3 regions of the Bacillus songklensis genome follow, and region 3 is predicted to be linked to each of the others. Evidence: riboswitches for the same ligand, from Rfam matches in the RefSeq annotation. Region 3 holds a riboswitch; each other region holds the start of a gene.
What was found. Region 3 has a riboswitch for thiamine pyrophosphate ahead of thiM (hydroxyethylthiazole kinase). Riboswitches for the same ligand answer to the same signal wherever they lie in the genome.

Region 1 (10,650 bases), 120 kb from region 3:
AATACTACATTGAACCGTCATTAAAAATCCAAGAAAATCACGGATTTCAGTGACGGTTCATCGCAGAAAAAATAAATGATTGTCCTTTCCCGAAGGCTTTTGAGTCAGCCCCCTTTAAATTTTAAAACGATGAACCACTTCATTAAGAGACTCTGATATAGTGATTAAAGAATGTGCAGCAGATTGGATTTCTTCCATAGAAGCTAATTGTTCTTCTGTAGCAGCTGCAATTTCATTTATATTTCCAGAGTTTTCCTTAGATAATTTTGATACGTCTTCGACTCTTTTAGCAACCATGCCGAAATTAGCAGTAAGTTGTTCGGTTGTTGCGGCTATTTCTTGTATTTTTTCAGATACATTTGAGATTGAGCTTAAGATTTCCTTAAATTGGACAGAAGTAGCCGCTGTTAAACTGTTCCCGTTATTAACGTTCTCTTTTACAACTTTAATTGTAGTAACTGTTTCATTTGTCGCCCCTTGTATGCGATTTATTAATTCTCGAATCTGATTAGCGGATTGACTGGACTGTTCGGCTAGTTTACGGACTTCTTCTGCGACAACTGCGAATCCTTTCCTATGTTCTCCTGCTCTGACTGCCTCAATTGCTGCGTTCAGGGCCAAAAGATTTGTTTGATCTGCAATCTCATTAATTATTGTTGTAATCTCTCCAATCTTTAAAGCATCTTCAGCTAATGAGTTAATATTTTTATCAGCTTCCCCCACTGATTGATGAATAAATTCCATAGAAGCAACGATTTTTTCCACGGACTTCTCTCCATTATCTGCTTGTTTACTAACAACACTAGTTGCTTCCGAAACCTTTGCTGTACTGGATGTTACACTAAGCAACCTTTGTAAAGATTCCTCAACGGCAGTGGAACTCTCATCTAGGATTTTAGTTTGATCATTCATACTTGATGAGATATGTTGAAGATTATTCGCTATTTGATTCGAAGATGATTTGGTTTGTTCGGCACTAGCTGAAAACTGTTCCGACGATGCTGCTGCTTGTTGAGAAGAAAAACTTATCTGCGTTATCATTTCTCTTAGTGAAGAAAGGAACTGATTAAATGAATCAGCCACCTCTCCCAATTCATCCTTATTTTTTACATTGATTGTCTTAGTCAAGTCACCGTCACCAATAGATATATCATTCATCTGCTCTTTTAACTGATTTAAAGGAATTAATATGGATTTAAGAAGGATTGCTCCTAAAACTAGGCCAAACAATGTTGCGACAATAGTAATTACCGCCAAAATGGTCTGTCTTATTTTGGATTGGGCTTTAATTCTGTTATCAGCATATGTAGCCTCTTTATCTAATTTATCAACAAAGCTCTCAAAGGAAGGATCCAGCACTTCCTTACGGATTCTACGCTCTTCCCCAAAATGGATTTCTTTCGCTTTTTTAGGATCTATCGCAATTGTCCTCATAACTAATTGGCTTTGAGACCAATACTCCTCATAATTTCGACTAATTTCATCAATTTTCTTTTTATCTGAAGATGTACTTGTTAACTGGCGTAATTTGTTTAATTGGACTTTTATATCACTCGACTTTTCTTTCATTTCCATAGAAAACTCTTGGTCGCCTGTAAGAAGCAAAGCCCTTTCATCGTTCGAAAGTCCTGCCAGACGATATTGAATGTGTTTTGATATTGTTTGCATTTCCATCAACTTGTCAAAATTATTATTTTCTTCTACATTATCATATAAAGACCATGCAGCTAATACTCCAACTATTGAGATAGATAAAACTAAAATTAAAATAACAAGTATAAGTTTGGTCTTAATACGCATGATTTTCCTCCCTAAGATGTCATATAAAATTTCCGATTCTAAATTATACCAGGAAACAGGGAGAAAAAATAGTAAAATATGACCATTAAAATAAGGCACACAGTTTTCTGTATGCCTTATGATTCATTTTTTAAAGAAGTTAACACGTTCTTTCAGCGGTCTGAATTCCTTATCGCCAGCTGGAGCAGCCGGTTTGCCAAATGGCATTTGCGCAATCACTTTCCCGCCGCCCGGAATATTCCATTCATGAGATATCTCCTTCATTTCGTCAGACCCATAATTGAATGTGATTGCCTGAAGGATCTTAGAACCACTCCATTTTCTTCCGTTACCCATGCATCCATTTGAAGAAGCTGCCGTACGACTTTATTTCTCGCTTCTTCGCTTGGAAGGACCAGTGAAAACCACTTTAGTCCGACACTGTTTGGTAAAGGAGAGGGTGCCCCTACACCATTCCACGTATTTAAACCAATATGATGATGGTATCCGCCAGTGAAATAAAGAGCGCCTGATTACCATATCGGCTCACAATTTCATGACTCTCTTTTACTTAACAAATCACTATCCGGTTCTACTATTCCCCCATAAATTCAAGAATCAGTCATTTCAACATAAGAAAATATCTTCTCATGAGAAATGTTTCTTATACCATCCTGCTGCTTCTGACATAGGAATCCCCTATTACTCTTTATTAATTATTCTTCAATTCAAGATATTGTTCAAAAAAATTAAAGCTCTTTTGTCTGATAGCCGATTTTTTTCAAAAATTTCATGATTTCTTTTTTCTCTTCCTGAAGTTTCATACTATCATATTTAATTATTTTATCTCGAATTAATTTATTATTAATTTAAGATATTTATATGGTATTCATCCAAAGTTTGTCAAGATCCATTTTTAAATTTTTTGCACTGTAAAAAACGCGGATACTTATTGTCGTAGTGCCCTGGGCAGGGTTTGTGCCTCACCCGATTGATAAGTTTATGAAACAAAATGAAATGTTTTTGTTCTTATTATTCACTAATGCCCCGTTCGTTCAAGAAGAATATCACCACTCTTCTTTAACCTATCCTTATGAAAAAAAGAATAGCGGTTCAGCTTTTATTTGACCGCTATTCTCCGATGCAGCGATATAGAATCAGGAAAATGTTCAACTAGTTTGGTTACCCTCTACTTCAATCAATTACTTTTTTATCGAACATTAAAATCAACTAAGTCTTACTATTCTTAAAGATAAAGTAACATAATCATGAAAACACCTTTGCTCATTTTTGGGTGTTACAATATGATTCCAATCCAAGTGATAAATGAGGCTAAATACCTGAATCTTAAGAATATTCTTTTGGAACCATTAATCGAATTTGATTTGACAAAAAAAACTCTATGTTATCTCCCATGAATACCGTCTTTATTGCTACCAATTTAGGCTCTCAATTAAATGACATTTTGTACATTCTTGTATATAATTGTTAGTTTTAAATTCGTGGTCACAATTGGTTTGTAGAAGGTTCAGCTCTTTTTTTAACTGTTCAAGCTGAGTTTCCAACTGTTTCATTTCTTCTTTAATCTGGATCACCCGATTCATCGAACTCTCCTTCCCTGCCGTTATTGATAGATTTCGCCGCCGGTCTTTCTAAACTCATTTGCTTTTTCTTTCAATCCCTCATCAATAACAGATTCGAAGCCAAGACCCTTTTCCTTTGCTAAATCACGAATATCTTGCGAAATTCTCATGCTGCAGAATTTCGGGCCGCACATCGAACAGAAATGGGCTGTTTTGGCCCCTTCAGCCGGAAGGGTTTCATCATGGTACTCCATGGCTCTTTCAGGATCAAGAGAAAGATTAAACTGATCTCGCCAGCGAAATTCAAATCTTGCTTTTGAAAGGGCATCATCTCGTTTTTGGGCGCCGGGATGGCCTTTTGCTAAGTCAGCAGCATGGGCGGCGATTTTATAAGTGATAACCCCTACTCTGACATCCTCTTTATTCGGGAGTCCAAGGTGTTCTTTCGGTGTCACATAGCAAAGCATCGCTGTACCAAACCAGCCGATCATAGCAGCGCCAATCGCCGAAGTAATATGATCATAGCCAGGGGCAATATCTGTTGTAAGAGGCCCGAGTGTATAAAATGGAGCTTCTTGACAAATTTCCATTTGCTTATCTACATTTTCTTTGATTAAATGCATAGGCACGTGGCCTGGTCCTTCAATCATGACTTGAACATCATGCTTCCAGGCAATCTTTGTCAGTTCACCTAGTGTTTCCAATTCTGCAAATTGCGCTTCATCATTTGCATCTGCAATGGAGCCGGGACGAAGACCATCTCCTAAAGAGAAAGATACATCATAAGTCTTCATAATTTCACAGATTTCTTCAAAATGAGTGTAAAGGAAGTTTTCCTTATGGTGAGCCAGACACCATTGAGCCATAATGGAACCGCCCCGGGATACAATTCCTGTCACGCGCTTGGCAGTTAACGGGATATAGCGCAGAAGCACGCCCGCATGGATGGTAAAATAATCAACGCCTTGCTCCGCCTGCTCAATTAATGTATCGCGAAAAACTTCCCAGTTTAAATCTTCAGCGATTCCGTTTACTTTTTCAAGGGCTTGATAAATCGGAACTGTTCCAACCGGTACTGGAGAATTTCGAATAATCCATTCACGGGTTGTATGTATATTTTTACCGGTAGAGAGATCCATCATGGTATCTGCTCCCCAGCGGGTAGCCCATGTCATTTTTTCGACTTCTTCTTCAATGGAAGAAGTGACAGCTGAATTCCCAATATTCGCATTAATTTTCACATGGAAATTGCGCCCGATGATCATTGGTTCACTTTCCGGATGATTAATATTAGCAGGAATAATCGCACGCCCCCGTGCTACTTCATCTCGAACAAATTCGGGAGAAACATTTTCTCTTATGGCGATAAACTCCATTTCAGGAGTAATAATCCCTTGACGTGCATAGTGTAATTGGGTGACATTTTTCCCTTTTTTTGCACGCAATGGTTTTCGTTTTAGTCCCGGAAAGATTTCTAAATTAGCCCGGGGATCATCTTTTTTATAGCCGTTGTCTTCAGGTTTTACTTCACGGCCTTCATATTCTTCTACATCCCCGCGTTCAAGAACCCAGTTACGGCGTAAAGGGCTAAGACCTTTACGAATATCAACGGAATAATCAGAGTCCGTGTAGGGGCCGCTAGTGTCATAGACACGTACAGGCGGATTTTCCTCTTCACCAAATGATCCGGTTGTTGGCTCTAGTCGAATCTCGCGCATCGGAACTTTGATATCAGGTCTAGACCCCTCGACATAAACTTTTTTACTTCCTGAAAAACTAGACATGATTGAAAGGTTCATGTCATTTACTGAATTGTTCACCATGATTTCATTCTCTCCTTTTTAAGATGATGAAAAAGAACAAAATCCAATCCATTTACAGCATGAAAAAGCCGGATCTTATATTTAAGACCCGGCTGATGTTAGTATGCACGCAACAATGACCACACGTCATTATTGATTCAGTAGATTCTAACTTCCCCACGCTGGTATGAACCAGATCAGGTCCTGAGGGTTAAGAAACTTCATCGTGTTTCTCTCTCAGCCCAACTTATTGGACACCCCTAGTCTAAACATTTTAAATTGTACAAATTAAATATAGACTCTCGCATTCAAACTTGTAAATAGTTCTAATTACCTATATTTTTTCAGGCCGTGTTGTCAATCACATTGATTCCGCCTTGGAAAACTTTTAAACAGGCTCTGTCTTTCTCCTGTTCTGCTTATGGCTCCAAATGTATAAAGATACGATCAGCCTTCAACTTTAGCTTATTGAGCGAACCCGGTCAGTTCAAGAATGAAGGAAGGGAAAGAGCACGAGTCTTTTCATTTTCGGTATCCCCATTTATTTTCAAAAATAAGATCATTTAAGGATCGTCTTTTTTCCCAATTCGCTAATTCTAAAAGCGGTTTTTCCGGGTATTGATCTGTATAGCCAATAGACATAAGAGCAATTGGATCAATATGGGGGGGAATTCCCAAAATATCGCGAATATCATTTTTCTTGTAAAAACTAACCCATCCCATTGCTAATCCTTCCGCACAAGCCGCTAACCACATATTCTGAATAGCACAGGCAGTTGAAAGAATATCGGTTTCGGGAATGGAATTGCGTCCTAATACGTGTGAACCTCCTCTAGTTGGGTCACATGTTACACAAATGGTGTAAGGAGCTTCTTTTAGACCTTCAATTTTGAGACTAAGAAACTTATTTTCTTTTTCCCCTTCATAATGAATAGCTAGTGCCCTTCTCTCTTTATCAGCGGCCCAAGCCAGACGTTCCTTGATTTCTTGAGAAGAAATTAAAATAAAGTTCCAAGGCTGCATAAATCCTACCGAAGGGGCATGATGAGCAGCATCTAATATTTTATGTATGGTCTCTACGGGAACGGGGTTAGGCAAAAAACTTCGAATATCTCTTCTGCTATATATAGCTTTATATACTGCTTCCCTTTCTTCTTTAGTAAACATAGTTCTCCTCCATTATTCTATTCTTAAATACTGCTATATAAAAATATATAAATTCACACAAATAATATAACATGAACAACAGCGGTCCATGCTACATTATTTAGAACCTTTTAAGATGCTCAAGGAGATCGAACAAAAAATGCGAATATAGGAAACTTCCATCAGTGGGGGGTTTTCGTTCATCCCCCACTGATCGTTAGTTGAACTTATCGGGTTCTTATGGGCAGTTATCCCCACCTAAGCCTCTTTGTTCCCCTGAACTTTGAGGTGGGGGTCTTACTGCCCGTTAGAGCGGGATAAAAAGAAGGCTCTATAACAGGAGTTAAAAAATGATCAAAAGTTCCTATCCCGACCGATAAATGTTACACTGAAAAAAGCAAATCATTTTCCAAGAGAAGAAAGCGAGCGGCTATGAAAGAAATCGAAATGAACATGTTTTTTGACGATACATTTATAAGAAGGCTAAAGCGTTTCTGCCAGTATTATTAATGTTGGTTATAAGATAGAAAGGAGAAGAAAAATGAAATATGTATGGATTGGTGACCAGGACCACATAAACAACATCAAACATGAAGGAAATCTATTCATTTTATTCCACATCCAAAGATGACAAGCTTTCTTGTTCGGTCAACCATTTCACTACTACTCTTCTTTTTTGTCACTCTTGGAAAGAAATTATGTAATACCTCTTGATGAGAAGGAGCCATCCCTGTAAATCGAGATAGCCTGTTTTTTGGATGTTTCTTCAATATCCCTAACAAAAGTGCCTGCCACCTCCAGCATCCTGTCGATTTATTCGACAACGTCCGGGTAGTGACACAGGCACAAATGCTAAGTGAGAATCGCTTCGTCATCCTGTTTATTCAGCGGTAACGTTCCTCTTTGAATGGATTGGCTGTCATGGAATAGCCCAATTCTTCCCAAAATCCTGCTTCATCTTCTTTCATAAATCGAATTCCGGAAGCCCATTTCGTGCCTTTCCATAAATAGAAGGAGGCCGGCGGAATCAAACGTAATGGGTAACCATGCTTCGGGGTAATCTCCTCCCACTCATGGTTCTGATCTTTCCACCGATAAACAAACAAAGCGTCGTCCCCTAACAATGGTTCGAGCGGCATATTTGCTGAATATCCGAACGGATCGCCGTTATAGTAGCCGTATATTTTGACATATTTTGCACCCTCATTGAGCTCAGCTAGATTCACCAACTCACGCAGTGCGATTCCTTCAAACGTCGTCCCGAATTTTGACCATGTCGTGACACAATGCATATCAATGGTGGATACAGTCTTTGGCAGCTTCATCACGTCTGAATATGATAAGGAGACTTCTTCCTTCACTTCACCAAATAATCTGAAATTCCATGTATCTTCACTGAATTCGTACACATCCCCCTGATGCAGAATGGGCCAATTTTCTGTTTCAAATTGACCGGGAGGCAGCTTGTTTCCCATCTTGCTTCATCCTTTCTTGTACCACTTTCTATAGATGGTGCTTTTTAACATAAATGATACCCATTAGCCGTTTGGGATGCAACATATTGAAGCCAGGCTCTTTCTAATCTGAATCCTTATAACCGGAGTATGTTGATTAACGCTTTAAACATAATAAATTACACGATACCCGCATGAATGTATATCTTTCACTTCGTCCAGCTGTTTCTGTCATCGAGTCGTTATATTTTAAAACATCAAAAAAAATTGATAAAATATAGTTGCTTTTTTAAGGGGGAACGGGTAAAGAATAAAAAACGTGAAAAGCTTGTCCCCATAGGCATCTATCATTATATAAAGAAAGAAGATGAAAATATGTCTGTAAATGTAAACGGAAAACGACTAAGTGATATTCCATTTTCCGTGCTTGATCTTTCTCCGATTGTGGTCGGTGGCAGTCCTTCCGATTCGTTGCGAAATACACTTGATCTTGCACGCCATGCTGAAAAATGGGGGTATAACCGCTACTGGCTGGCAGAGCACCATAATATGCCCGGTATCGCCAGTTCGGCGACATCTGTCGTCATTGGCCATGTGGCAGCCGGCACATCAAAAATCCGAGTGGGCTCTGGCGGAATCATGCTGCCCAATCACGCTCCCCTGGTGATTGCGGAACAGTTCGGGACGCTCGAGTCTCTGTTTCCGGGACGCATCGATCTGGGTCTCGGCCGTGCACCGGGCACTGACCAGCTTACTGCACATGCTTTAAGACGTGACCGCAGAAGCGATGGCCAGGATTTCCCCGAGCAATTGGCTGAACTGCGCGCCTATTTTGATCCGTCTTTAGCTTCAGGAAAAATGCATGTAAGGGCGATTCCTGGTGAGGGGCTGAACATTCCAATTTGGTTATTGGGTTCAAGCGGCTTCAGCGCACAGCTGGCCGGCCAGCTCGGTCTGCCATTTGCCTTTGCCAGCCACTTCTCGCCTAACAACACACTGCCGGCTCTGGAGTTATACCGCCGTCACTTCCGTCCTTCGGAAGTGCTGGATGCGTCTTATGCAATGGTCGGGGTTAATGTGATTGCTGCCGATACCGATGAGGAAGCGCGCCGCCTGGCCACTTCCATGCAGCAACAATTCCTGAACTTGATCCGGAATCATCCAGCACCGCTGCAACCGCCGGTGGACAACATGGACGATCTCTGGAGCGAGTACGAAAAGGAAGTCCTGGAACAACAACTCGGCTCCTCCATCATTGGAGGCCCTGAGACCGTCAAGGAAAAGCTGCAGGAATTTTTAGATGATACCCAGGCCGACGAAATCATGGTAAATGCCCAGATTTTTGATCACGAGAAGCGTCTTCGTTCCTTCGAAATTGTGGCTGAGATTACGAAATAGGAAAAAACAATTGATTTGATATACGCACTATCATGATACTTTGTACAGTTTTTCATGTGCTGAATGAAAGCGTAAGAAAGGAGCCAGGCAGTAAATATACCAGCCGGCTCCTTTTTCATTTTATCCTTCTTCACCATCTTGTAATGAACGAAACGTACCTGCACCACCCGAATTCATTGATTCATTCAACCATTTTCGGATAGTGACAGGCGCGGATAAAAAGAACGGTGCAATTACCGGATAATGTTATGCGACATAAAGCAGACAAAATGGAGAAAGCAACATCCCTCTTTAAAAGAATCTTACATAAAGGGCAACAAGTTGGTCACACTACCTTATGGAAATGACTTTTAATAAAACGAGGGAAACGAGGGAAACGAATGAAACAAGTATTGCAACATGTGAAAGACGCATTGGAACAATCTTTCGACGATCCAAAAGCGCATGACTTGGACCACTGCATTAAAGAACTGGAACAGGCAAAGGCTGCAGCCGGCGACAAGGCTGCCATGTTGGAAGATGTCATCCGTGCGGTTACACATGCCAAACATGCACAAGTACAATTGGAGAATGCTGAGGACCTTTCTGCAACAAACGCCTTTGGAGGCGCCTATCGTGCGATTGATCAAGCAATCGAGGCATTCAGCGATCATAATAACGATCCATTCTAGGACAGGTGAGCAACCCTTACCTGTTTTTTATTGCTTTTAAGTATCTAAATATGCCAAATGTGACAGACACTGATACGTAAATTAATCTTTATACTCATAGGTAATCCCGTCATACTGTTTTAATCGTTTTCCGTCTAAAAAATCCAAAACCATTTCATTAAAAATATCGCGGCGCATGGTACTTAAAGGGTCAAATGCATCTTTGAATATAGCTAATGCCGCATCGGGAATATGTTTAAAAATAATTTCTCCCGCTTGCACTTCGGGACCAATGTTCTTTTTGTCTCCCACCATCACTAAAGTGGGAGCTGTTATTTTGTGGAGCTCGTTTGTATGCTCTGGAAATTCAGATGTTTTCATCGCCAATAGCATTTCTTTATCGACACTAATCGAATCTCGAATGATTTTCTTTGTGTATTCGTCTCTCCCATAAGGCATGAGGATTAGCTTTAAAATCAGTTCATAAGGCAGCCATTTGAAAATGGCATTTGATGCATGTAATACCCAGCCAGCAACTTTCGGCACTTCACTATAACTATTGGAAAGAACTAATTTCTCAACATATTCAGGGTATTGCACAGCAAATAAACTGGACACAACACCCCCTTGGGATAAACCGACAATGGAAATCCTGGAGATTCCCATAGCATCCAGGAAGTGCTTCACATCCTCAGCTAAAACCCGCATCGAATATTGATTGTTTGGAAAGATTTTTGATGATTCACCATGTCCTCTCATATCAATCATCATCATTTCGTATCGTTCTGAAAGCGATTCAATTTGCGGCTCCCACATTTTCCAGGACACGCCGCTTCCG
Region 2 (10,650 bases), on a different contig from region 3:
GCCACTTTATTACAAGTTTCAAAAAATCGTTTCTTTGGAATCGGATTACCGGTTGTATTAGGCTGTACGTTTACAGCTGTAGGCCCAATCATTGCCATTGGCAGTTCGTACGGTGTATCGTCGGTTTATGGCGCGATTATCACATCAGGCATTATGGTTGTATTAACGGCAAAGTATTTCGGAAAGCTCGTGAAATTTTTTCCGCCTGTTGTAACGGGTTCAGTGGTAACCGTGATTGGGATTACCCTTATTCCAGTAGCAATGAAAAACATGGCCGGCGGTGAAGGCAGCAAGGATTTCGGTGATATCAGCAATATTGCGCTGGCGTTTGGCGTGTTGGCGTTCATCATTTTGTTATACCGCTTTTTTGATGGTTTTATTCGTTCTGTTGCCATTTTATTAGGTTTATTGGTCGGTACGATTGTAGCCGGTTTTATGGGCAAAGTAGACCTATCCGCTGTTGGTGAAGCATCGTGGTTCCATATGCCGGAAATGTTTTACTTTGGAATGCCGACATTTAACGTAACAGCCATTTTAACCATGTTGCTTGTTGCCATTGTAAGTTTGGTGGAATCAACTGGTGTTTATTTTGCACTAAGTGATATTTGTGAACGCAAATTAACGGAAAAAGATTTAGAAAATGGGTATCGTGCAGAGGGATTGGCTATTATCCTAGGAGGATTGTTTAATGCATTTCCGTACACGACATATTCCCAAAACGTCGGTCTTGTTCAATTATCGGGTGTCAAAGCACGAAATGTCATTGTTGCAGCAGGAAGCTTATTAGTGCTGCTTGGGTTCGTTCCGAAAATTGCTGCCATTACGACCATTATTCCGAATCCGGTACTTGGCGGTGCCATGGTCGCGATGTTTGGAATGGTCGTAGCATACGGAATTAAAATGTTAAGTACAGTGAACTTCGCTTCTCAAGAAAATTTATTGATCATCGCTTGTTCCGTCGGAATGGGATTGGGCGTAACGGTCGTTCCCGATTTGTTTGCCAAATTCCCCCCAAGCCTCCAAATCCTGACGGCGAACGGAATCGTAGCGGGCAGTATTACGGCGATTGTATTAAATATTGTGTTTAACATTTTAAAGAAAAAAGAAAAAGTAACGAATGTAACAAACATGGTAGATCAAAAGGTTTCCTAAAGCGTAACCTTTCCTTAGTATTTATCCAACATATTCACGTATAAAATACGTTAAAACGTCGTCTGCATTTTCTTCCTTTTTGGTGAGAATTTGGAGGTGGCGTTTTTTTTATCAATTGATTAAGTGAATCTCATTGTGAAATAAAAAAGTGAATGAGGATCCAAAAATTTGCAGATACCTTCACCGGATAACCTTTTTGCCCTCATATTGAATTGGGCACCACTTAGAGAAAATGTATTACTTTACAAATATTTATTCTGTGCTATAGTTTTAAATATATTTTGAATTTAATATATGATCGAATCACACTAGGGGGGCCTATGGCTGAGATGGAACTTTTGTTCTAGACCCTTTGAACCTGATCTGGATTATGCCAGCGGAGGGAAGTGGGACGAGCTATTTATGTCAGCCTCATTTTTGGGCATGAATAATTCAACCCATCCATTTCTCCGGAAGTGAGTGGGTTTTTATTTTGTAAAAAATGCGTTTTTAAAGGGGTAAGAAAAATGAGAGCAGTATCTGGGGATTTATTTGAACGGATTTCATATGAAGTGGATGCAAGAAAAGAAGAATTAATCGAACTACTGACCAAACTAATCGCGTTTCCAACGGTAAGTCCACCTGCTCGAAATACAAACGATGTGCAGGAATTCATCAAAGGCTATCTGGAGGAATTGGGATTTAAGACGGATAAATGGGATGTTTATCCAGGGGATCCGAATGTTGTAGGGATTTTGCCGGGGGAAGCTTCCGGGCAATATAATAGCCTGATTGTAAACGGGCATGTGGATGTTGCGGAAGTTGGCGATGATAAAGAATGGGACTCCTCTCCTTTTGCTGCACATATCAAAGATTCCTATATTTATGGTCGTGGTGTTGCCGATATGAAGGGTGGAATCGCGGCATCGCTACTCGCTATTAAACTTTTAAAAGAATTAGGTATTACCATAAAAGGGGATCTTCAATTTCAATCGGTTATCGGTGAAGAAGTGGGCGAGGCTGGAACGCTGGCTTGTACAGAGAGGGGCTATACGGCAGACTATGCTGTCATCGTCGATACCAGCGATTTACATATTCAGGGACAGGGCGGCGTCATTACCGGTTGGATAACGATTCAAAGCAAAGAAACCTATCATGATGGCCTGCGGAGGAAGATGATTCATGCGGGTGGCGGCGTAAAAGGGGCTAGTGCGATTGAGAAAATGATGAAAATTATATCCGGCCTTCAGGAACTGGAACGCCACTGGGCTGTTACAAAAAGCTATGAAGGCTTCGCACCTGGCAGCAATACCATCAACCCTGCCGTCATTGAAGGAGGCAGACATGCGGCGTTTGTGGCCGATCGTTGCGCACTGTGGGTTACGGTTCATTTTTACCCAAATGAAGATTACGAAGAGATTATCAATGAAATTGAACAGCATATCAATGCTGTGGCGGAAGCCGATCCGTGGTTGAGAGAGAATCCGCCGCAATTCACATGGGGAGGAAAATCGATGATTGTTGATCGGGGTGAGATTTTTCCTTCCTTGGAGATTGATCCTGAGCATCCGGGAATTCGCCTTTTAGCCCATTCGTATGAAAAACTATTAGGTCAAAAACCGACAGTTGGAATGTCCCCTACTGTTACCGATGCAGGATGGCTGGGCCGAGCCGGTATTCCGACGGTCATTTTTGGGCCGGGAAAATTAGAGGATGCCCATGCAGTAAATGAGAAGGTTGAAATTCGTCAATTATTAGATTTTACTAAAGTTTTAGCTGCATTTATCGCTACCTGGTGTAACACCAGAAAGGAGGAGTAAAGAGTTGAAGATTACGGAAGTTCTTTTTGAAAAAGTAAAGGAAATCTGGGACAAAACCCATCAGCATCCTTTTGTCGTGGGGATGGGGAAGGGGGATTTACCTGTCGAATCCTTTATCCGTTACATGAAACAGGATTACGTGTTCTTAATCGATTATTCCAAGCTTTTTGCTTTAGGTGCCGTGAAGGCAAAAGATATCGAGACGATGGCTGCTTTTGCCAAGCTCCTGGATGAGACCTTGCATGGGGAAATGGATTTGCACCGCCAATACGCAGAAAGGTTTGGAATTACCAATCAACAGCTTGAGGAAACGAAGCCAACTCCAATCAACTTAGCCTATACACGGTACATGCTGAATGTGGCTCAAAATGGTTCACTCGAAGAATTAATTTCTGCGCTGCTGCCTTGTATGTGGAGTTACTGGGAGATTGGCAAAATGTTAGCAGAAAAATATCCAGGCTCAACCGACCATCCTTTATACGGTGAATGGATCAAAATGTACTCTTCCAGTGAATTCGGTTCATTAGCTACCTGGCTTATTGATTTATTGGACCAATTGGTCGACGGGAAACCAGAAAGGGAGTTGCAAGTCATCGAAGAACATTTTCTAACGACATCTCGGTTTGAATATCTGTTCTGGGATATGGTCTACCAAGGGGGCGAGTGGCCTGTCTAGTTCGCCATTATTATCAATAAAAGAACTATCGTATTCTTTTCCAGGCGAGGAGAACTCCAAGTCCATTTTTCAAAGCATCTCAATGGATGTGGAGCCAGGGGAGTTTGTCTCCGTAATCGGGGCGAGTGGTTCAGGTAAGAGCACGCTTTTTAAACTAATTACCGGACTACTGGAGCCTGACCAAGGACAAATTTGGATCGAGGGGCAACAGTCTGGAAACAGATTAGGGAAAGTCGGCTATATGCCGCAAAAGGATCTGCTTTTACCATGGAGGACCGTAATAGACAATGTTTTGCTTCCACTTGAGCTTACGAAGAATAAAAAACAAGAAAAGATTGAGGAAATCAGAAAATGGTTGTCCCGGTTTGGTTTAGCCGATTATGAAAAAGCTTATCCGCATGAACTATCCGGAGGAATGAAGCAGCGCGTTGCTTTTTTAAGAACGATTATGACGGGCAGAGACCTTTTATTATTAGATGAGCCGTTTGGCGCCCTCGATTCCCTAACAAAACACAATATGCACAGTTGGTTGTTGGAATTATGGGGAGATTTACAAAAGACGGTACTTTTTATTACCCATGACCTAGAGGAAGCGATTCTACTAAGTGATCGGATTTATCTACTGCCTGGCGAAGGCAAACGAAGGGTTAAAGAAATGAAGGTCAAACTGCCAAGGCCAAGACGTTCGGATCTAATTTATCAATCAGAGTTCATTGCTATGAGAAAAGAATTGGAGTTGCTGATTCACAATGAAAAGTAGATTGAAAAAATGGACAGGAGATTACGGCCTGTTTATATTGGTCGTATTTCTTCTTGTAAGCATCTGGGAATGGATTGTACGACATGGGATGATCCCAACCTTTATATTGCCTTCTCCATCATCCATCTGGAAATCATTAATGGAAAACCGGCAACTTTTGTTGGCGGAGCATTTACCCGCTACCCTTAAAGAGGTGTTGATTGGTTTTGCCCTGTCCCTTATTGGTGGAGTGGTACTAGGAGTGGGCATGCACTTTTCCCGGGCATTGGAGAAGGTACTTTATCCATTTCTTGTCATTTCACAAACAGTACCGCTTATTGCGATTTCTCCGATTTTTATCATGTGGTTCGGCTATTCGATATGGAGTAAAATTGCCGTCACCATTTTAACGGCATTCTTTCCGATCGTCGTTAGTATTTATGATGGGCTTAAAAACGGGGGAGAGGAATACCGTGAATTGTTGTTGACGATGGGGGCGAATCGTTGGCATATTTTTAAGAAGGTCCAGGTACCGCTCGCATTGCCGGTCTTTATGTCAGGATTGAAAATGTCTATCGTTTATTGTGTCGTTGGAGCGACAATTGGAGAATGGCTGGGTGCCAGTGAAGGTTTGGGGTACTTCAGCCGGCGAATGTCAGGGAATTTACAGGCGGATGCCGTATTTGCCTCCATATTTTTGCTTTCATTACTCGGTATCGTGCTCTTTTTATTAATAGGCTTAATAGAAAAGCAATTATTGAAAAATAAAATTCGCTAAAAAGAAAAAAGGGAGTAAAAAGGGAATGAAAAAAAGTTTTTTGGTCATGATTAGTTTATTTTTACTGTTATTAAGTGCTTGTAGTGCAGGAAATAAGGATAACCAAGCCAGCACTAAGGAGAATTCCGCCGCTAACGAGAAAGCCCAGAAAGTTACTTTAATGTTAGACTGGTATCCAAATGCTGTGCACTCCTTACTTTATGTAGCACAGGAAAAGGGATATTTTAAAGAACAGGGCTTAGATGTCGATATTAAGATGCCTGCTGATACAAACGACCCGTTAAAACTAGTTGCGGCGAACCAAGTTGACATGGCGGTTAGCTATCAACCACAGGTAATTGTGGCACGTGGAGAAAATATTCCTGTTCAATCGTTTGCGGCTCTTGTTCGCCACCCGCTCAATCAATTAATGGTCCCTGCTGATGGTCCCGTTAAATCGCCAAAGGATTTAGCAGGAAAAACAATCGGATATCCTTCCATTCCACTGGATGAAGCAATTGTCCAAACGATGGTGAAATCCGATGGCGGCGATCCGCAAAAGATTAAAATGGTCGATGTTGGCTGGGATTTGATTCCTGCAATGGCAACGAAAAAAACAGATGCTCTTATCGGTGGTTATATCAATCATGAGAAATTGTTGCTTGAAAAAGAGGGTCACCCAATGCTTGCTTTAAATCCAACAGAATTTGGCGTTCCTGATTATTATGAATTGGTATTGGTTTCCAGTGAAAAACAACTGAAAGAGAAACCGGAAGTGTTTAAGAAATTTATGGCAGCCATTACGAAGGGACAAAAATATGTTCAGGATCATCCGGAAGATGGTTTGGCTATTTTATTGGAGCATGAAGACAAATCATCTCCACTAGATAAGGATGTGGAAACAAAGAGCTTACAAATCCTTCTCCCACTTATGGATGCAAAGGATAAAACATTCGGCTATCAGGATTCACAAACATGGGAGAATGTTGCTAAGTGGTTACATGATAATAAAGTGGTAAAAACCGAAATAAATGCTAAGGATGCATTTGTGAATTTTTAAGTCTATAGAGCGGCAGGGATCATCCAATATTTGGATGATCCCTGCCGCTTTTTTACTGCTTGAAATAACATTTTTCCATGCGTATCATTCGCGGATTTAGCCTTTGATCGTTCATCATTTTGGGGTGTTAGTTGAACAAATCGGGCCTCTTATGAGCAGTGTGTTCCTTCACTTAACGCAGCTTGAAGCGGGGGGCACTGCCCGTTAGAGCGGATAAATTTTTAAAGAACGCTAACACTAACAATACAGAATGGACGAAGTTGAAATGGAGTGGAACGAAACATGACAACTGCGATGATGCAAACTGTGATATTCGAAGCGAAAAACGGGAAGATGGTGACGATCCGACCGGCTCAAGAGCGTGATGCAGAACAAATTACAACCGCCGTTCAGGAGATTATTGAAGCCGGCCAATATATTCAAAAAGAAGAGCCAGGAACAATAGAAGAAGAAAAAAGGTTCATTCGCTCTGTTGAGAAGAAAGAGAACATGTACGTTGTAGCAGAAGTCGACGGAGAAGTAGTCGGAATCGCCCGTGTATTGCGCGGAGATTTACAAATGAAGCATCATACGGGAATGTTCCGTACATGGCTGATTTCAAAAGCGCAAGGAATGGGGATCGGGAAGCGGTTCATGGATTATACACTCAACTGGTGCCGTGAACAAAAGCTTCATAAACTTTGCTTAACGGTTTTTGCTTCCAACCCTATCGCATATGAGCTCTACAAAAAAGCTGGCTTCCATGAAGAAGGTGTCATGAAGGAGCAGGCAAATTTAAATGGCGAGTATGTTGATGAAATCTTTATGGCAATCTTCTTTGATTAATGAACAAGACAGTTAAGCATTTCTTATTGAAAGGACCCGGTCATGCCCAGTCCCCGATTTGTTCAATCTGCCGTGCGGGTTCATGACAGGAGGGGGGGGCTGACCCATAAGTTCAAAAAAAGATCGGTTTTATGTTTTATGCAAAATGGACCGTCAATCAAAATCCTTGGTATTACTGGATTTATATAACGGTCCATTTTGCATGGAGTGACTCAAAAGGGGTGATTTTCCCCTTTTGAGTCACTCCCCTCTTTATTTTACTTGTTCTCATCAATCATGACGGGCAGCTCCGTCTCACCGCGGGTATTGTCTTTAAAATGAACAGGTTCTTGACCGGGCTTTTTCCCCAGATACGGTGATTTATGCTCTTCAGAAAGTTTTGCCACTTTTGCGTGATTTTCATTTACCATTACAATCTCCTCCTTATTTAGGCTTAATATGTTCGAAAGGAAGAAAATCATACAAAAGGGACGGGATAAAGATTTTATTAAGTTCTCAAATTTATGGTTAACCGTTCATCTTTGAATAAGAGACCTCGATATTATTTGGAAGATATTGTTTATGGAACGAGTAGTGATTTGCGTTATAATAAAAGTGCACAACAAATCACTCCTTCAAAACGGAGGCTTTCCCGACTTTTTGGGAAAGCTTTTTTTGTTTCGTATAAATTTTCCGATCCTCACAAAAATTATAATGAATGTTGAAGTCGAGGTGAAGATAGTGCCTAAAATCGTATCGATTGGAATGGGGGTTCCTCTTTTTGAACTAAAGCAAGAAGAAACGGTAAAATTTGCCCGCCGGCTGTTTTCTCAGTCTTTTAAAGACATTGAACGTTTATTAACGGTGTTTGTAAATGGAGAAATCGAAAAGCGGCATTTTGTTAAAGATTTAGACTGGTTTTGTGAACAACATTCATTTGAAGAAAAAAATAATGCCTTTATTGAAGCAGCCATAGAGCTCGGTACAAAAGCAATCAATCAATGTTTACGTCATGAGGCCTATCTTAAACAGCCCATTCCTTACGAGGAAATCGATGCGATTTTTTACATTTCCACTACCGGCCTTTCCACACCAAGTATTGATGCAAGAATCATGAATCGATTACCTTTCTCGCCGAATACAAAACGAATTCCGATTTGGGGATTAGGCTGTGCCGGCGGAGCATCCGGATTGGCCCGTGCCCATGAATATTGCCTTGCTTTTCCTGATGCGAAAGTTCTCGTCCTATCCATTGAGCTTTGCAGCCTGACCTTTCAGCATAATGATCGTTCTAAAAGCAATTTGATCGGAACCTCTTTATTTGCAGATGGGGTTGCATGTGCGCTTATCGCGGGAAATCAAGTGGAGGTCCAGAGTTTTTCAACTCTATCCCTTCACCCCGTTATTCTCGATACCCAATCAACCCTTATGCCCCATTCAGAGGATGTGATGGGGTGGGACATTAAAAATGAAGGCCTTTTTGTCATTTTTTCGAGGGATATTCCGTCCATCGTTCAAAAATGGTACGGGGGTCAAGTGACCCCGTTTTTAGAGAAACATCAGCTTACCACAATGGACATCCGCCACTTTATTGCTCATCCTGGAGGCAAAAAAGTGCTTGAAGCGTATGTCAAAGCGTTGCAGCTTGAACCCTCAATGATGGAACACTCTTTTCATATTTTAAGACAATATGGAAATATGTCATCTGCCACCGTGTTGTATGTGTTAAACGAATTCTTGAGAAACGGGGCTGCTGAAGGGGAACACGGGCTCATTACGGCACTTGGGCCTGGATTCAGTTCTGAGCTGCTTTTAGTGAAGTGGGGGTAGGCATATGTTCTTTTATATCATGTTAACGTTTATTATCATGCAGCGGCTGCTTGAATTAGCCGTGGCTAAACGCAATGAAAAATGGATGCTGGGACAGGGGGCCGTCGAAATCGGAACATCCCATTATAAATGGATTGTGCTTGTACATAGTCTATTTTTTGTATCCTTGGCGAGTGAAGTGGTGCTGATGGAAAAACAATTATCGTCACTCTGGGTATTGCTGCTTATCATGTTTATCATTACACAGGCAGGTCGGGTTTGGGTCATTACGTCATTAGGCCGATTTTGGAATACGAAAATCATGGTTCTTCCAGAGACAGAAGTGGTAGTAAAAGGTCCTTACAGATTTTTGAAACATCCAAACTATGTCATTGTGGCACTTGAATTTTTAGTGGTCCCTTTGTTGTTTGAAGCATATATAACGATGATCCTGTTTAGCTTACTTAATCTGTTTGTTTTAGCGGTTCGTATCCCAATGGAAGAAAAAGCATTGTGTGCGTTTACGGATTATGACAACAAGACAGGACAGCAAGCTCGATTTTGGCCTGCAAAGAAATGATAAAGGAAACTTCCATCAGTGGGGGGATTCTTTCAGCCCCCCCTGATGGTTAGTTGATCTTATCGGGCTTTTACGGGCAGTTATCCCCACTGAAACTTCTCCGATGGTGCTCAGTTTTGAAGTGGGGGTTACTGCCCGTTAATGCGGGATAAAAATTCTCATTGAAAATGATTATCTTTCATGATAAGATAAAAGCAACTGATAAAGATTATCACTTTCACAAATATTAACGAGGTGAAGATAATGGTAAGCTTATTCGTGATCGGAACAGTGGCTGTTTATGCCATAGTAGGGAAATACGTGTTAAAAGGTATACATAACGCACAAAAGGCGTAAGATAGCTCGGTAGTTATAAAAAGGGAAGTGCTCGAAAAAGGCACTTCCTTTTTCTTTATCCTTTGCCCTTTGCCCGCTGGAGGGGTGATGCAAAAATTAAATAATTCAAATATTTATAATAGGAAATGAAGGTGAAATCAAGTAAAATGGTTATAAAGGAAACTTCCATCAGTGGGGGGGGGGAGAGGTCTTCATCCCTCACTGATGGTTAGTTGAGCTTATCGGGCTTTTACGGGCGGTAATCCCCACTTAAACTTCCTTCGATTATGCTACTTTGAAGTGCGGATCTTACTGCCCGTTAATGCGGGATAAACAAAGGGAAAAAGGGGTATAAACGATGTTGGATGTGAAACAGCGAAGTCATTCATCTGAGACAGCCAAAAAGTTAGCGGCATTATATGAATGTTTTATGAAAGAAGAAGATGCGCAGAACGCTAAAAAGATTGTTCAGCTTTATAAAAAGTGGTCGGAGCAGCAGTTTGTCATCGCCTTTTGCGGCCATTTTTCGGCTGGTAAATCCAGTATGATCAATGAGCTGGTAGGTTATCATTTGCTGCCTTCAAGTCCGATTCCAACGAGTGCCAATCTTGTGTCCGTACAGGCAGGAGAAGAGCATGCGACCGTCTATTTCAAAAAAAGTGAACCTGTTCGCTATTTGGCGCCATATGATTATGAACAAATTAAAGCTTTTGCAATAGACGGGGATGAAATTGAATCCATTCACCTTTCAATTAAAACGAATCAGCTTCCAGAAGGAATTACGGTCATGGATACACCGGGGATTGATTCAACAGATGATGCCCATCGGCTCGCGACAGAATCAGCACTTCATTTAGCTGACGTCATTTTTTATGTGATGGATTACAATCATGTTCAATCAGAGTTGAATTTTCAATTTACAAAAGAGCTGAAACAACAAGGAAAAAAACTATACTTAA
Region 3 (10,650 bases):
TATGAAAGATGTAATATATAAAGTTGTATTGGTTGGCAATATATTTGAATATTTTTTAATAATAATCGAGTACAAACTCCAACATACAACCGCAATCAAAACGTATAGATCTCCAACATTAAAGGATAAAGTTTGCAATATTTCTAGAGAACCTTTTGAAAGGATAAAAATAACACCTATAATGGATAAACTGATTCCGGCCACTTGAATAGACGTGATTCGTTCTTTAAGAATAAAAATAGAAAAAATACCAATAAACAATGGAGTTGTCGAATTAACAACAGCAGCATTAATAGATGTTGTAAAATGCAGAGCAAAATAAAGGATTGTATTATATCCTGCAACACCTGTCATCGTTAAAAGGAGCAATATCCATTTATGACGCCAGAGAACGTTCCAGTCTGCTTTCAGGCGTTTCAACATAAACGGAGTCAGTAATAAAAAAGCGATGATCCATCTAAATAACGAAAAGGTAAAGGGTGGAAAATAATCCCCTCCAATACGACCTATTACAAAATTGCCACCCCATATCATATTGGCTAAAACCAAAAGAAAATACGCATATTGATTCTTTATTGCATTCAGCATAACATGATAATCCCCCTTTTCTTTTATTGCCACTCAAGATTCTCATCCTCCCTTCTTTCTTGTTGGGACTTAAATGTTACCCGCCTTTTTTTGAATATTTAAATATCAGTTTAAACTTATACCTCTACTAAACAAACATCGTATCCTTCTTGCGCATAAATTTGGGTGATCCCATGGCCCATGACACCTGCGCCTAATACAGCAATTTTTTTCATGACTGCTTCTCCCCTTTGCTGAATGAAAATGTGTGACATAGAAAAAAGTTCGACAAAAGTCGCTTTTTTCCTTTCATTCCTCTACATATGTTCAAAAAACGTGTTGAACATATGTAGAGGAATTTTTGACACATCCCCCCGTGGAAGCAATCCTCTCCATATAAAGCGGCCATACTTATCGCTCGTGATTTAGCCGTGCAGGTTCATTCTTCTCCCACTCAAACGTCCGCTTATCAAAGCCGACAAACGAAGATCCCTTTTCTGGCCAAAGAAGTGTTTTTTTATACGAGATCTATACTGACGAAATCATGTAGATAAATAGGATGACCTAAAAGCCTGTTTTATGCTTTTAGGTCATCCCCCTGATGTTAAGTAGCGGTTGATGGAATTAAACACTTGCCTTCTTGTCATCTCTTCCTCGTTCAATAAATGATGTTTGCCATTTTCCACAAGTTGAACAGTGATATTGGGAAACTTCCTTAATAAAAACACGATATTATACTCCCAATCCACCGTTGTATCCTTTTTCCCTTGAATGACGAGAACGTTAGCAGCGCTGGGCTCTCCTTTCTCAATGGAGTCATTCCATTTCATTAGCGCTTCTACCCAGCTGAGGGGCACTTTGTCATGCTGGAGGGGATCTTCCCTCATAAACCTCAAAAAGGCTGCATCGGAAGAATTGTTTCGGATCACCCTCTTTAGTTGACGGACAAATAGCCTTAGTGCCTTTATACTGATGGAGGTCGCATTCCAGTGGTATGAACGGACAAGAGGAGCAACGAACACCGCTTTTTGAATCGCGGACGCCTCTTTATCATTCAATATGTAATCAATGGCCGCAGCAGCCCCGGTGCTGTGGGCGACGATATACACAGGAAGAGCTGCTGAAGATAAGTGTCTGCGAATGACTTCCCGAACGCTTTCCACATAAAGGGAAAAATCCGCGATGGCCGCCCTTTCCCCCGTTGATAACCCGTGACCCGGTAAATCAAATGTCAGGACATGAAAGTGTTGTTGAACGAGAAAACGAATCGCCTTACTTAACACCCCCGCATGATCGTAGTACCCGTGAAGAAGAAGAAGATGCCCCTTGAGCTGTCGAGGACGAAAAGACTGAACAAACAGCCGTTCATGACCTATTGGCTCATATCCGCAACAGTAGGAAACATCCTCCGTTGGAAGTTTATAATAATGAACATATCGTTTGATATCTTCATTCATTTCTGATGATTGGCAGGTAAAAACCAGATTTTTATTGTTTCGAATGTTTTCGATGACTTGTTTCATGTTCCACCTTTTTTATTTGTTTAGTTTATTTACTTCCGTCGCATAGGGCATTCGTAATTGGTTCCCATTCCCTTTAATAATAGTATATCCTTCAGAAAGGGTCGGAAAATTCCGATAAAATAAAGACCCTCTCCTTGTTCAGGGAGGGTCAATTCATTAATGGGGGCGCGATTTTTCCGCTTTTTTATTAGCAGGATTAGCGGCCAGTTCTTGTGAAAACTCGGTAATTGCTTTTGTGTTTTGTGCGCCTGCTTTTGATCTGCGATTCCGTTTTGTCATGATGAAAACCTCCATTCATATTAAATATGTAGGATTCCCTACATATTTAATATGCACCTGTTGTTTCGGTCCGTTTCATGGTTAAAATCCCCTCTTATGAGCTGATTTTTTCTTACAAGTTTTTCTTTTAGAACATAGTTTAATTAAAAAAAACAAAAACCTCTTTTTAAAAGCAAAAATGGAGGCTCTTGCAGAAATCAATGAGGTCGTTATTTTAATTGTTCAAGCGTTGAAAAACCCCTCATTTTCATATGGACAGTAAAAATGCTTCAAACGAAAATGAACCGTCTAGGAAAGCACTCAACGGAATTCCCATGACGGTCCTTTTTCAGGAGACCGGCTCTTAGGTAGAATGAAGCCCCAGGAACCGGTCTTATTTCTATATGATTAAACAGTCGTGCGCTTCATAGTCGAGGAGAAGAGTTTCAACACCCCATTCCCCTGCTCATTTCTGCTGGAATCAATGGGAACCGTTCTTTTAATTAAAGTCCCGTACAATTCGGACTCAGTCATTTTTTTGCCGGACGTTCTTTCGTATTGCTCCAATAATAAGGCTGCTGCGCCGGATACATGCGGGGTTGCCATAGATGTTCCGGATAGCTTCGCATACTCCCCGTTTAAATAAGTTGAGAGAATACCCTCACCCGGTGCGACCAAATCTACTTCTAAATTCGAATTGCTGAAATCAGAAATCTCTCCTTGCAGATTGACCGAACCGACTTGAACAACCTCTGGATAGGATCCCGGATATTCATATTCATCACTTGTATACTCCCCATCGCCTGCATTCCCGGCTGCGCAAACAACAAGGATGTTTTGAGCCACCGCTCTCTTTATAGTTTCATGAAGAACCGGATCATCCACACTGCTGCCAAGCGACATGGACATAATACGAACTTCTTCTTGGTTTGGTCCTCTCCAATTGATCGCATAATCGATTGCCTCCGTTACCGCTTCAAGCGTTCCTTCTCCCGATTCAGTTAACACTTTCAACACGAGAAGTTTTACTTTCGGTGCTACGCCGACCACCCCTTGGTTGTTTTCGATGGCTGCAATCGTTCCGCAAACATGGGTTCCGTGACCATTGTTATCAGAGAAATTGTCTACATCACCGTCATAATCTGTCGTAAAGTTATATCCTCCGATAATTTGTGACTCAAAGTCCGGATGATTGACATCACATCCTGTGTCGATGACGGCCACTATAACCCCATCGCCGCTTGCTCCATTTTCCCATAATTCTGGAGCCTCTACGAACTGCACTCCTTGCGGTATTTCCGTTGTCTGTCTCACCAAAGCTTGTACCTTATAAGGAATTAATTGAATGTTTCCCATATGCCATTCTCCCTTCCATTTTTTTAACATAACATACATTCCAGCATTATCCCGTTTTCTTCAAGAAAATGTCATAAGGCAGTGGCAAATAACGGTATCTTTTAGTGAGAAATTGATTATAATAGACGTATAGCAAATAATGTGATGACGTTTTCTTTATAAGAAACGTCTTTTTCTTTTTGTTTTTTTCTTCATTTCATTAATATTTTTGATCCCTATTGTGATTGTGGTAAATATGGTGGCACCTAAAGCAAACAGTTGCAATAACTGCTCAAACCACCCAAACACATTATCCCCTCCTTTCTATACAAAAAGGTCCTATTCCGATGTTCGTAACACTGGATAGGACCTTTACTTGTTTAGTGGAAAGTATTATAGGATAAATTTGGAATGTATGTCTTGTACTCATTTTAGCATGCCCAACATGCTGATACAAGCATTATTGTAAGAATAGGAAAAAGGATATATCCCCAATTATCAACTCAAAACTATTTTCCTGACATAATTATAATTATATCGTTAAGTTCCTTTACACAGGTAGTTTCAAGCTATGTTTCATAATTGATTGAGTCGTATTTGTATCCACTAAAAGTGGAAAAACCGACTTTTTCCTATTCAACATTTTATGTTTCATTTCCTCTTTTAGATGATCATAATTTTTCGAGACTTTTCACCTTGTTATATCGATATGCATTTTTAAAGCCAAGCTTTAATTTTTTCATTTAGAACATAGTTCAATTTATTAAATTCAGGTGAATAACGGGAGCGACAGGCATTTTTGCAGATGTTGCCATCTTCATTGATGATTTTCTTCCTTGTTCAGCGCAATCAAAGCGGCTTGATTTCTGGCATTTAACGCATATCATCCTTTATTACTTATTTTATGCTGTCGAGTGGCAAAGAAAAATAAACAAGAGACTTGCCATTCACGACAAATCTCTTTCCCAAAAATTCAATGCTTTTTCTGCCCTATTTATCTTTCCTCTTTCCATGAGGTCCTCAACTGTCACAGTAGCCAACTGATTTAAAAACTCGACTTGGAAACTTCCCGGTCCATGATGAGCCGTTTTCTCTGCCGCTATTTCCGCTGCTGTTCCATAATACACAAGCGCGGAGATTGAGGCAGCCATTAAATCGATTGAAACAGAAGCGAAGGCACCGATCACCGATGTTAATAAACAACCCGTTCCAGTCACTTTCGTTAAAATGGGATGGCCATTTTCGATGAGGACGGTTTGTTCACCATTTGAAACGACATCATCTTTTCCTGTAATGACCACAAGACAATCGAGTTGTTTTGCCGCTGTTTTAGCAAGGGTCACAACATCTCCCACTCCTTCTCCCGCGTCTACCCCTTTTACTTCCCAGCTTTCACCGATGACATTTGCAATTTCACCGGCATTCCCTCGAATAATGGAAATCTTAAGCTCTTTTAAAAGCTTGCGGGCTGTTTGTGTACGGTACGGAGTGGCTCCTGCCCCAACCGGATCAAATACGACAGGAACGCCGTGTTTATTGGCCGATTTTCCGGCAATCATCATCGCCTCTACTTCTGTTTCATTTAAGGTTCCAATATTTAATACGAGCGCTCCGGCGATTTTGGCCATGTCTGCAACTTCTTCTTTTGCATAAGCCATCACCGGTGAAGCACCGAGTGCGAGCAGCCCGTTCGCTGTAAAATTGGTCACCACTGTATTGGTGATGTTATGTACAAGCGGATTTCTCTCCCTTACCTCTTGCAGCAAGCGAATAATCGTTTCTATTTTCACCTTGATTCCCCCTTATTAAAATAAAAAAGCTACTCCAATGGAGCAGCTTTAAACACATTATTTAAAACAACTCCACTTTCCTACGCTGGCATCACCCAGATCAGGTTCCAAGGGTCCGGGATGAACATTCCCGTCTCAGCCGTGCGGCTCCCCTAGTGGCTTTCCATCCTATTCATTTCCATTTTACTATACTACGAATTTCAGAAACTGACAACATCCACACCCTTGCCAAAGAAACGCTAATTCCGTCTTTTTTTGATAACCTTTGTCGCCTTGCAGGAAAACGAAGGAAGTTATGAGGAATAGAATTGATTAACAAAATATTCCTTAATTCATTCTATTAATGACTGGTGTTGAAAGGTTGGGTGGTCGTGAATGCAAACATATACAGTAGGAAAACTCGCTAAAAAATTAAATGTTCAAAAACGAGTGATTTTACAATGGGAAGAAAACTATTGCGAATTTCTCGAAGTGACACGCGGACCAAACAATACGCGTATTTTTACAGAGAATGATTTACAATTGTTACGTGAAATTAAACAATTGACTTTTCAAAATATGGGAAACGACAAGATTATCGAACACCTTCTTCAGAAAGCGGCAAGACCCGAAGAGAGCGCCAAGCCTTCTGAACAATCGTTAGCCTCAACGGACTCAGATGTTGAAAAGGTAGAAGGAAAAGTCATTCAAACGGTTCAACACTATAAAGACGTGTTTGAGGCATTTGAAAGCTTCAAACGAGATTTGCTTCAAGAAGTACGGGACGAAATACGAAATGAAGTGCGAACCGAAGTGTTGCAGGAAGTGAAAAAAGAAATTTCAAAAGGTACAGGACAAACCGTGGAAAAGGTTGAAACGTTTGCTTCTTTTGTGAAAAAATCTTCGGAGCAAACGGCGAAAGAACTGCGCCAAATTTCGAAAGAAGCAGAACAAACAGTCAAAACAGTTGAAGATTTTACTTCTTTTATGGTCAGGTCTTCAGAACAAACGTCGAATGAACTACAAGAAATCTCAAAAGAAGCACAACAAACAGTCGAGACAATTGAAGCCTTATCTACCATCTTAACAAAATCGTCTCAACAAACCGCAAAAGACATTCATCAAATTTCAAATCGCCTCAAAAAAAATAGCTCGTTAGCCTCGAGCGAGATTAAGGAACTGATTGAAACAATGAATCAGGAACGTGAGTACTACTTACAAACACTCGAACAAGAACGCCAATTCTACCGTCACGATATTACCGAACGTGAAACGATCTTCCGCGATTTCGTTCAAACCTTCCGTGAAGCTGCCGCAGCCCAGCAGACAAAAGCAAAAAAATGGTGGAAACCGTGGAGTCGAGTTTGATTTACGTATGAAGACAACGAAAGGACCCGTCATGAAAATCCAGCAAAATCAGAGGATTCCATGACGGGTCCTTTCAGTAAAGATCCACTTTTGTCATGGATTAGAGACTTATGGGACAACCTCTTTTAAATGAAGAAACCCTGTATCAAGAAGAATGACCAAGTTATCTTTATACCGTTTGCCCGCTCTTTCTTATACGGATCCCTTGACGAAACTGCTATTCAGTGAACTGTCTATTTCTCCTGCTTTTGGATTAACAACCCTTATCCTTTATCGCTAAATACTGTACACACCAATTTCTCCAACATATCCTTTAATTTCACGAACGCATAGTCCACATGCAGCCGTTCTGTTTGTTGATGCGGATCACGGCCAACGGGACCAAAGTTTAATACAGGAACATCCAGTTGTTTCAATTCGTGAAACGGAATGCTGTATGTTTCACCCCAGACAGGGACGTTTCCGGTATAGGCAGTGACTCCGCTCAGCTCTTCTTTTAACCCGACATAACTCAAGTCTGAAATGCCATTAAAATAATGAAGCGAAATGAGGGGAATATGGTATGTTTTTTGCGCATATTCGGTCATTTCTTCCCTCAACTGTTGGATCAGTGGATGACCGCTTGTTTCCACTGCCGGGTAAAAAGGAGGAGCAAAAAACAAAATGATCATCGGCCCCAGTTCATTACACAACATGGCGTACTCATCGACGAGTTGGATGGAAAGCTCCCTGTCACTCATTCCCCCGCTTTTCTCCCATACTTTTTGCTCCAATGCCTCGATATGTTCTGTTCCAAACGTTAAAACCGCATAACTTCGCAATTGTTCAAACGTATACACGCTGACGCTTATCGTTTTATCAATTGATTCTTTCCAGTGTAAACGAGCATATTCTTCCACTCGTTGATGATAAAATCGTTCAATCTTTTCAGCGGCTTTTTTCGCTGTTTCCAACAGCATATCCACCGTTTTTTCAATCGAACGCTCCATCAAAAGTAAATTGTATAAACTAACCGATCTGTGTGGAATTTGAACAGAATAATCGGTTTTTAAATCTTTTTGCAGCTGTGCTGTCGGGGGCGGACTCTCTTGGAACGGAGCCATTTCACAAAAATTCGTATTTAGCTCCATTTCTGTTGTTACCATCGCGCTCATCAATGCCGCATTCAGCCCTGAGAACGGTTCACCTACATGCATTTCCTGCCCGTAACATAAAAATCCCGGCAATATTTTCCCTATCGATCCTGTATACATGTAGTAATTTTTATCCCCCGGATAAAGGGAGAAGGTCGGCTCTGAATTCAGCACAAGCTCATATTGGAGGTCATATTCCTTTGCCATTTCCACTAACACCGGTACGGCAGTACGCATACCGACAGAATTCACCTCTTCATCCGGTACCGTTAATAATAGAAGATTTCCGTCAAACTTTCCTAAACATGCCTGCTCAATGAGCGCCATATGGATGGCCAGTCCGCATTTCATATCCATCGTTCCGCGTCCAAACAGCCATTCACCGGATTCCAGGTCTTCTTGCACATGAGAAGGATATTCTTCTTTTCGTTTTTGCATCAATTCCGTTAATACCTTTGGATAAAAAGCATACTCTTTCAGCACTCCATAATCTTCGACATCGACGACATCAAAATGACTAACTAAAACAATCGTTTTCCGGGCGTTTTCTTTCTTATGAAGGGCTGTAACGAAGTACCGGCCATCGCCTGTGGGATGAAGCTGCAAATATTCGGGATGGCCCTGGAAATAGTTGAGTTGCGTTAGCTTACCCACCACAGTTTTTGCCATCTCGATTTCAGCGTATGTACCGGTTATACTTTTAATGGCAACTAATTCGCATAATAAATCTATCAGTTGGCTTTTTGATTGCATTTTCTCTTTTCCTCTCATGACCGCTCCCTCCCTTTCATATACTTTTAAAAGCCTCTCTCACTGAGCCATCTAAAATAAAGTTGATATTGTTATGGCACAACATGTTTAAGTTTATATTCAATCTTTAATCCTACTAATCTTTCATATGCTAACTAGACATGAGTTTCCCGAATTCCGTTATTCTGTATACAGACGATTATAGTTTATGGTAATATTTGTGTAAACAAAATTTTCTAAATATTTTTTCTTTTAAAAAGGTGGTATCTATGAATCTATTTCATGATTTAGTCGCATTAATTGGGGAGGAAAATGTCTCGATCAATGAAACGATTCTCCTGCAGCACAGCAAGGATGAATCCAATCACGATCCAGCCATGCCGGATACAGTCGTCTTTCCAACAAACAGAGAGGATGTCCAAAAAGTGGTGAAGTATGCGAATGAACATCGCATTCCCATCGTACCGTTTGGGGTCGGCTCCAGTCTGGAAGGTCACTCCATTCCCATACATAAAGGCATTTCGATGGATTTCCAAAACATGAATGCCATCGTGGAAGTTCGGCCGCAAGATTTAATAGTAAAAGTACAGCCGGGTGTTACACGCATTCAGTTGAATCAGGAATTGAAAAAGTACGGTTTATTTTTCCCGGTCGATCCCGGGGCGGATGCCACAATCGGCGGCATGGCCTCGACTAATGCCAGCGGAACGACAGCCGTTCGTTACGGGGTCATGCGCGACCAGATTCTTAACTTAGAAGTAATCCTGGCAGACGGCCGTCTCATCCATACAGGCAGCTTAGCGAAAAAATCTTCTTCCGGTTATCATTTAAACGGCCTATTTGTCGGTTCGGAAGGAACATTAGGCATCTTCACGGAAATTACGCTGAAACTTCACGGAATTCCCGAGTCGATTCTAGCGGCACGTGCCTGCTTCCCTACTGTCAGGAACTGCGTGGAAGCAGCCATTTCCATTTTGTCGGCCGGTATTTCCATGGCCCGTATGGAGCTGGTGGATGCCCGCTCCATCGCACAGGTGAACGATTACAGCGGAACTGATTATCCTGTTCTCCCTTCCCTGTTTTTGGAATTTCACGGAAATGAGGCCGGCAATGAAGAAGATGTTCAGTTTGTGCAGCAATTGTTAAAAGAACATGACTGTACGGATTTTGTATTCGAGTCTGATTCCAACAAGCGTGCTTTGTTATGGAAAGCACGTCATGAACTCTCGTATGCGTTCCGACACAGCAGTCCGAAATTACGGGCAATGGGAACCGATGTGTGTGTACCAATCTCCACCCTCCCTGATATTGTGGATTACACACGGGAACGCATCGATTATTATGACTTGGATGGAGCGATTTTAGGTCATATCGGAGACGGGAATTTCCATACGTTGGTCATGTACGATCCCGAAAATCAAGAACATGTTGATAAAATGGAGAAATTAAACGAAGAAATCGTAAAATATGCCTTCCGGCTCGGGGGAACATGCACAGGGGAACACGGAGTTGGAATCGGCAAGATCAAATACCAGCAAGAAGAGCATGGAGAGTCATTACAAATCATGCTTGGAGTGAAACAGATGTTAGATCCAAACAACATATTAAATCCCGGCAAGTTGCTTCCTGCTGCCGTACCTCAAATCAAATAGAAAAAGTGCCCGGCTGGCTGGGCACTTTTTTCTATTTGTTGACTCATATCATCTATTTTGAACAATGTGTGAAAACAACACTTTACTATGAATCGTATCGGTGAAATTTATCTAAGTGAAATCACTATGTTCTACTATGCACTATTTTCGTGGAAGAAAAAAGCTCCGGTTAAAGACGGTCAAATCTTTACATTCCATACAAAAACGAGCACTGTCGCACTTCATATCATGCTCATTCATGCTCTCGCTTTAGAAAGTGTTGGTTTTCACTATTTCTTGCACCAATGGAACGAAG

Region 1: another riboswitch for thiamine pyrophosphate. It lies ahead of thiC (phosphomethylpyrimidine synthase ThiC); the one in region 3 lies ahead of thiM (hydroxyethylthiazole kinase).
Region 2: another riboswitch for thiamine pyrophosphate. It lies ahead of ACFOU2_RS11580 (acetylornithine deacetylase); the one in region 3 lies ahead of thiM (hydroxyethylthiazole kinase).

What each region holds. Positions count from the first base shown of each region.
Region 1 is NZ_JBHRZT010000072.1:238,752-249,401, reverse strand. It holds gene ACFOU2_RS20025 (methyl-accepting chemotaxis protein) at 115-1,800, opposite strand; gene ACFOU2_RS20020 (hypothetical protein) at 1,924-2,064, opposite strand; partial or broken gene ACFOU2_RS20015 (glyoxalase) at 2,069-2,335, opposite strand; gene ACFOU2_RS20010 (serine protease) at 3,213-3,383, opposite strand; gene thiC (phosphomethylpyrimidine synthase ThiC) at 3,404-5,185, opposite strand; TPP riboswitch at 5,322-5,436, opposite strand; gene bluB (5,6-dimethylbenzimidazole synthase) at 5,687-6,331, opposite strand; gene ACFOU2_RS19995 (molybdopterin-dependent oxidoreductase) at 7,195-7,785, opposite strand; gene ACFOU2_RS19990 (LLM class flavin-dependent oxidoreductase) at 8,140-9,162, shown strand; gene ACFOU2_RS19985 (hypothetical protein) at 9,543-9,833, shown strand; gene ACFOU2_RS19980 (alpha/beta fold hydrolase) at 9,915-10,650, opposite strand, start outside.
Region 2 is NZ_JBHRZT010000052.1:54,589-65,238, reverse strand. It holds gene ACFOU2_RS11585 (nucleobase:cation symporter-2 family protein) at 1-1,152, shown strand, start outside; TPP riboswitch at 1,453-1,554, shown strand; gene ACFOU2_RS11580 (acetylornithine deacetylase) at 1,659-2,951, shown strand; gene tenA (thiaminase II) at 2,956-3,627, shown strand; gene ACFOU2_RS11570 (ABC transporter ATP-binding protein) at 3,710-4,387, shown strand; gene ACFOU2_RS11565 (ABC transporter permease) at 4,377-5,144, shown strand; gene ACFOU2_RS11560 (ABC transporter substrate-binding protein) at 5,170-6,183, shown strand; gene ACFOU2_RS11555 (GNAT family N-acetyltransferase) at 6,466-7,008, shown strand; gene ACFOU2_RS11550 (hypothetical protein) at 7,266-7,418, opposite strand; gene ACFOU2_RS11545 (type III polyketide synthase) at 7,729-8,817, shown strand; gene ACFOU2_RS11540 (isoprenylcysteine carboxyl methyltransferase family protein) at 8,822-9,376, shown strand; gene ACFOU2_RS11535 (dynamin family protein) at 10,050-10,650, shown strand, end outside.
Region 3 is NZ_JBHRZT010000072.1:356,645-367,294, reverse strand. It holds gene ACFOU2_RS20595 (DMT family transporter) at 1-621, opposite strand, end outside; gene ACFOU2_RS20590 (3-hydroxyacyl-CoA dehydrogenase NAD-binding domain-containing protein) at 705-803, opposite strand; gene ACFOU2_RS20585 (alpha/beta hydrolase) at 1,158-2,090, opposite strand; gene ACFOU2_RS20580 (hypothetical protein) at 2,247-2,369, opposite strand; gene ACFOU2_RS20575 (S8 family peptidase) at 2,757-3,704, opposite strand; gene ACFOU2_RS20570 (hypothetical protein) at 3,861-3,992, opposite strand; gene thiM (hydroxyethylthiazole kinase) at 4,631-5,473, opposite strand; TPP riboswitch at 5,534-5,637, opposite strand; gene ACFOU2_RS20560 (MerR family transcriptional regulator) at 5,849-6,820, shown strand; gene ACFOU2_RS20555 (M20/M25/M40 family metallo-hydrolase) at 7,084-8,724, opposite strand; gene ACFOU2_RS20550 (FAD-binding oxidoreductase) at 8,973-10,355, shown strand; gene ACFOU2_RS20545 (hypothetical protein) at 10,482-10,650, shown strand, end outside.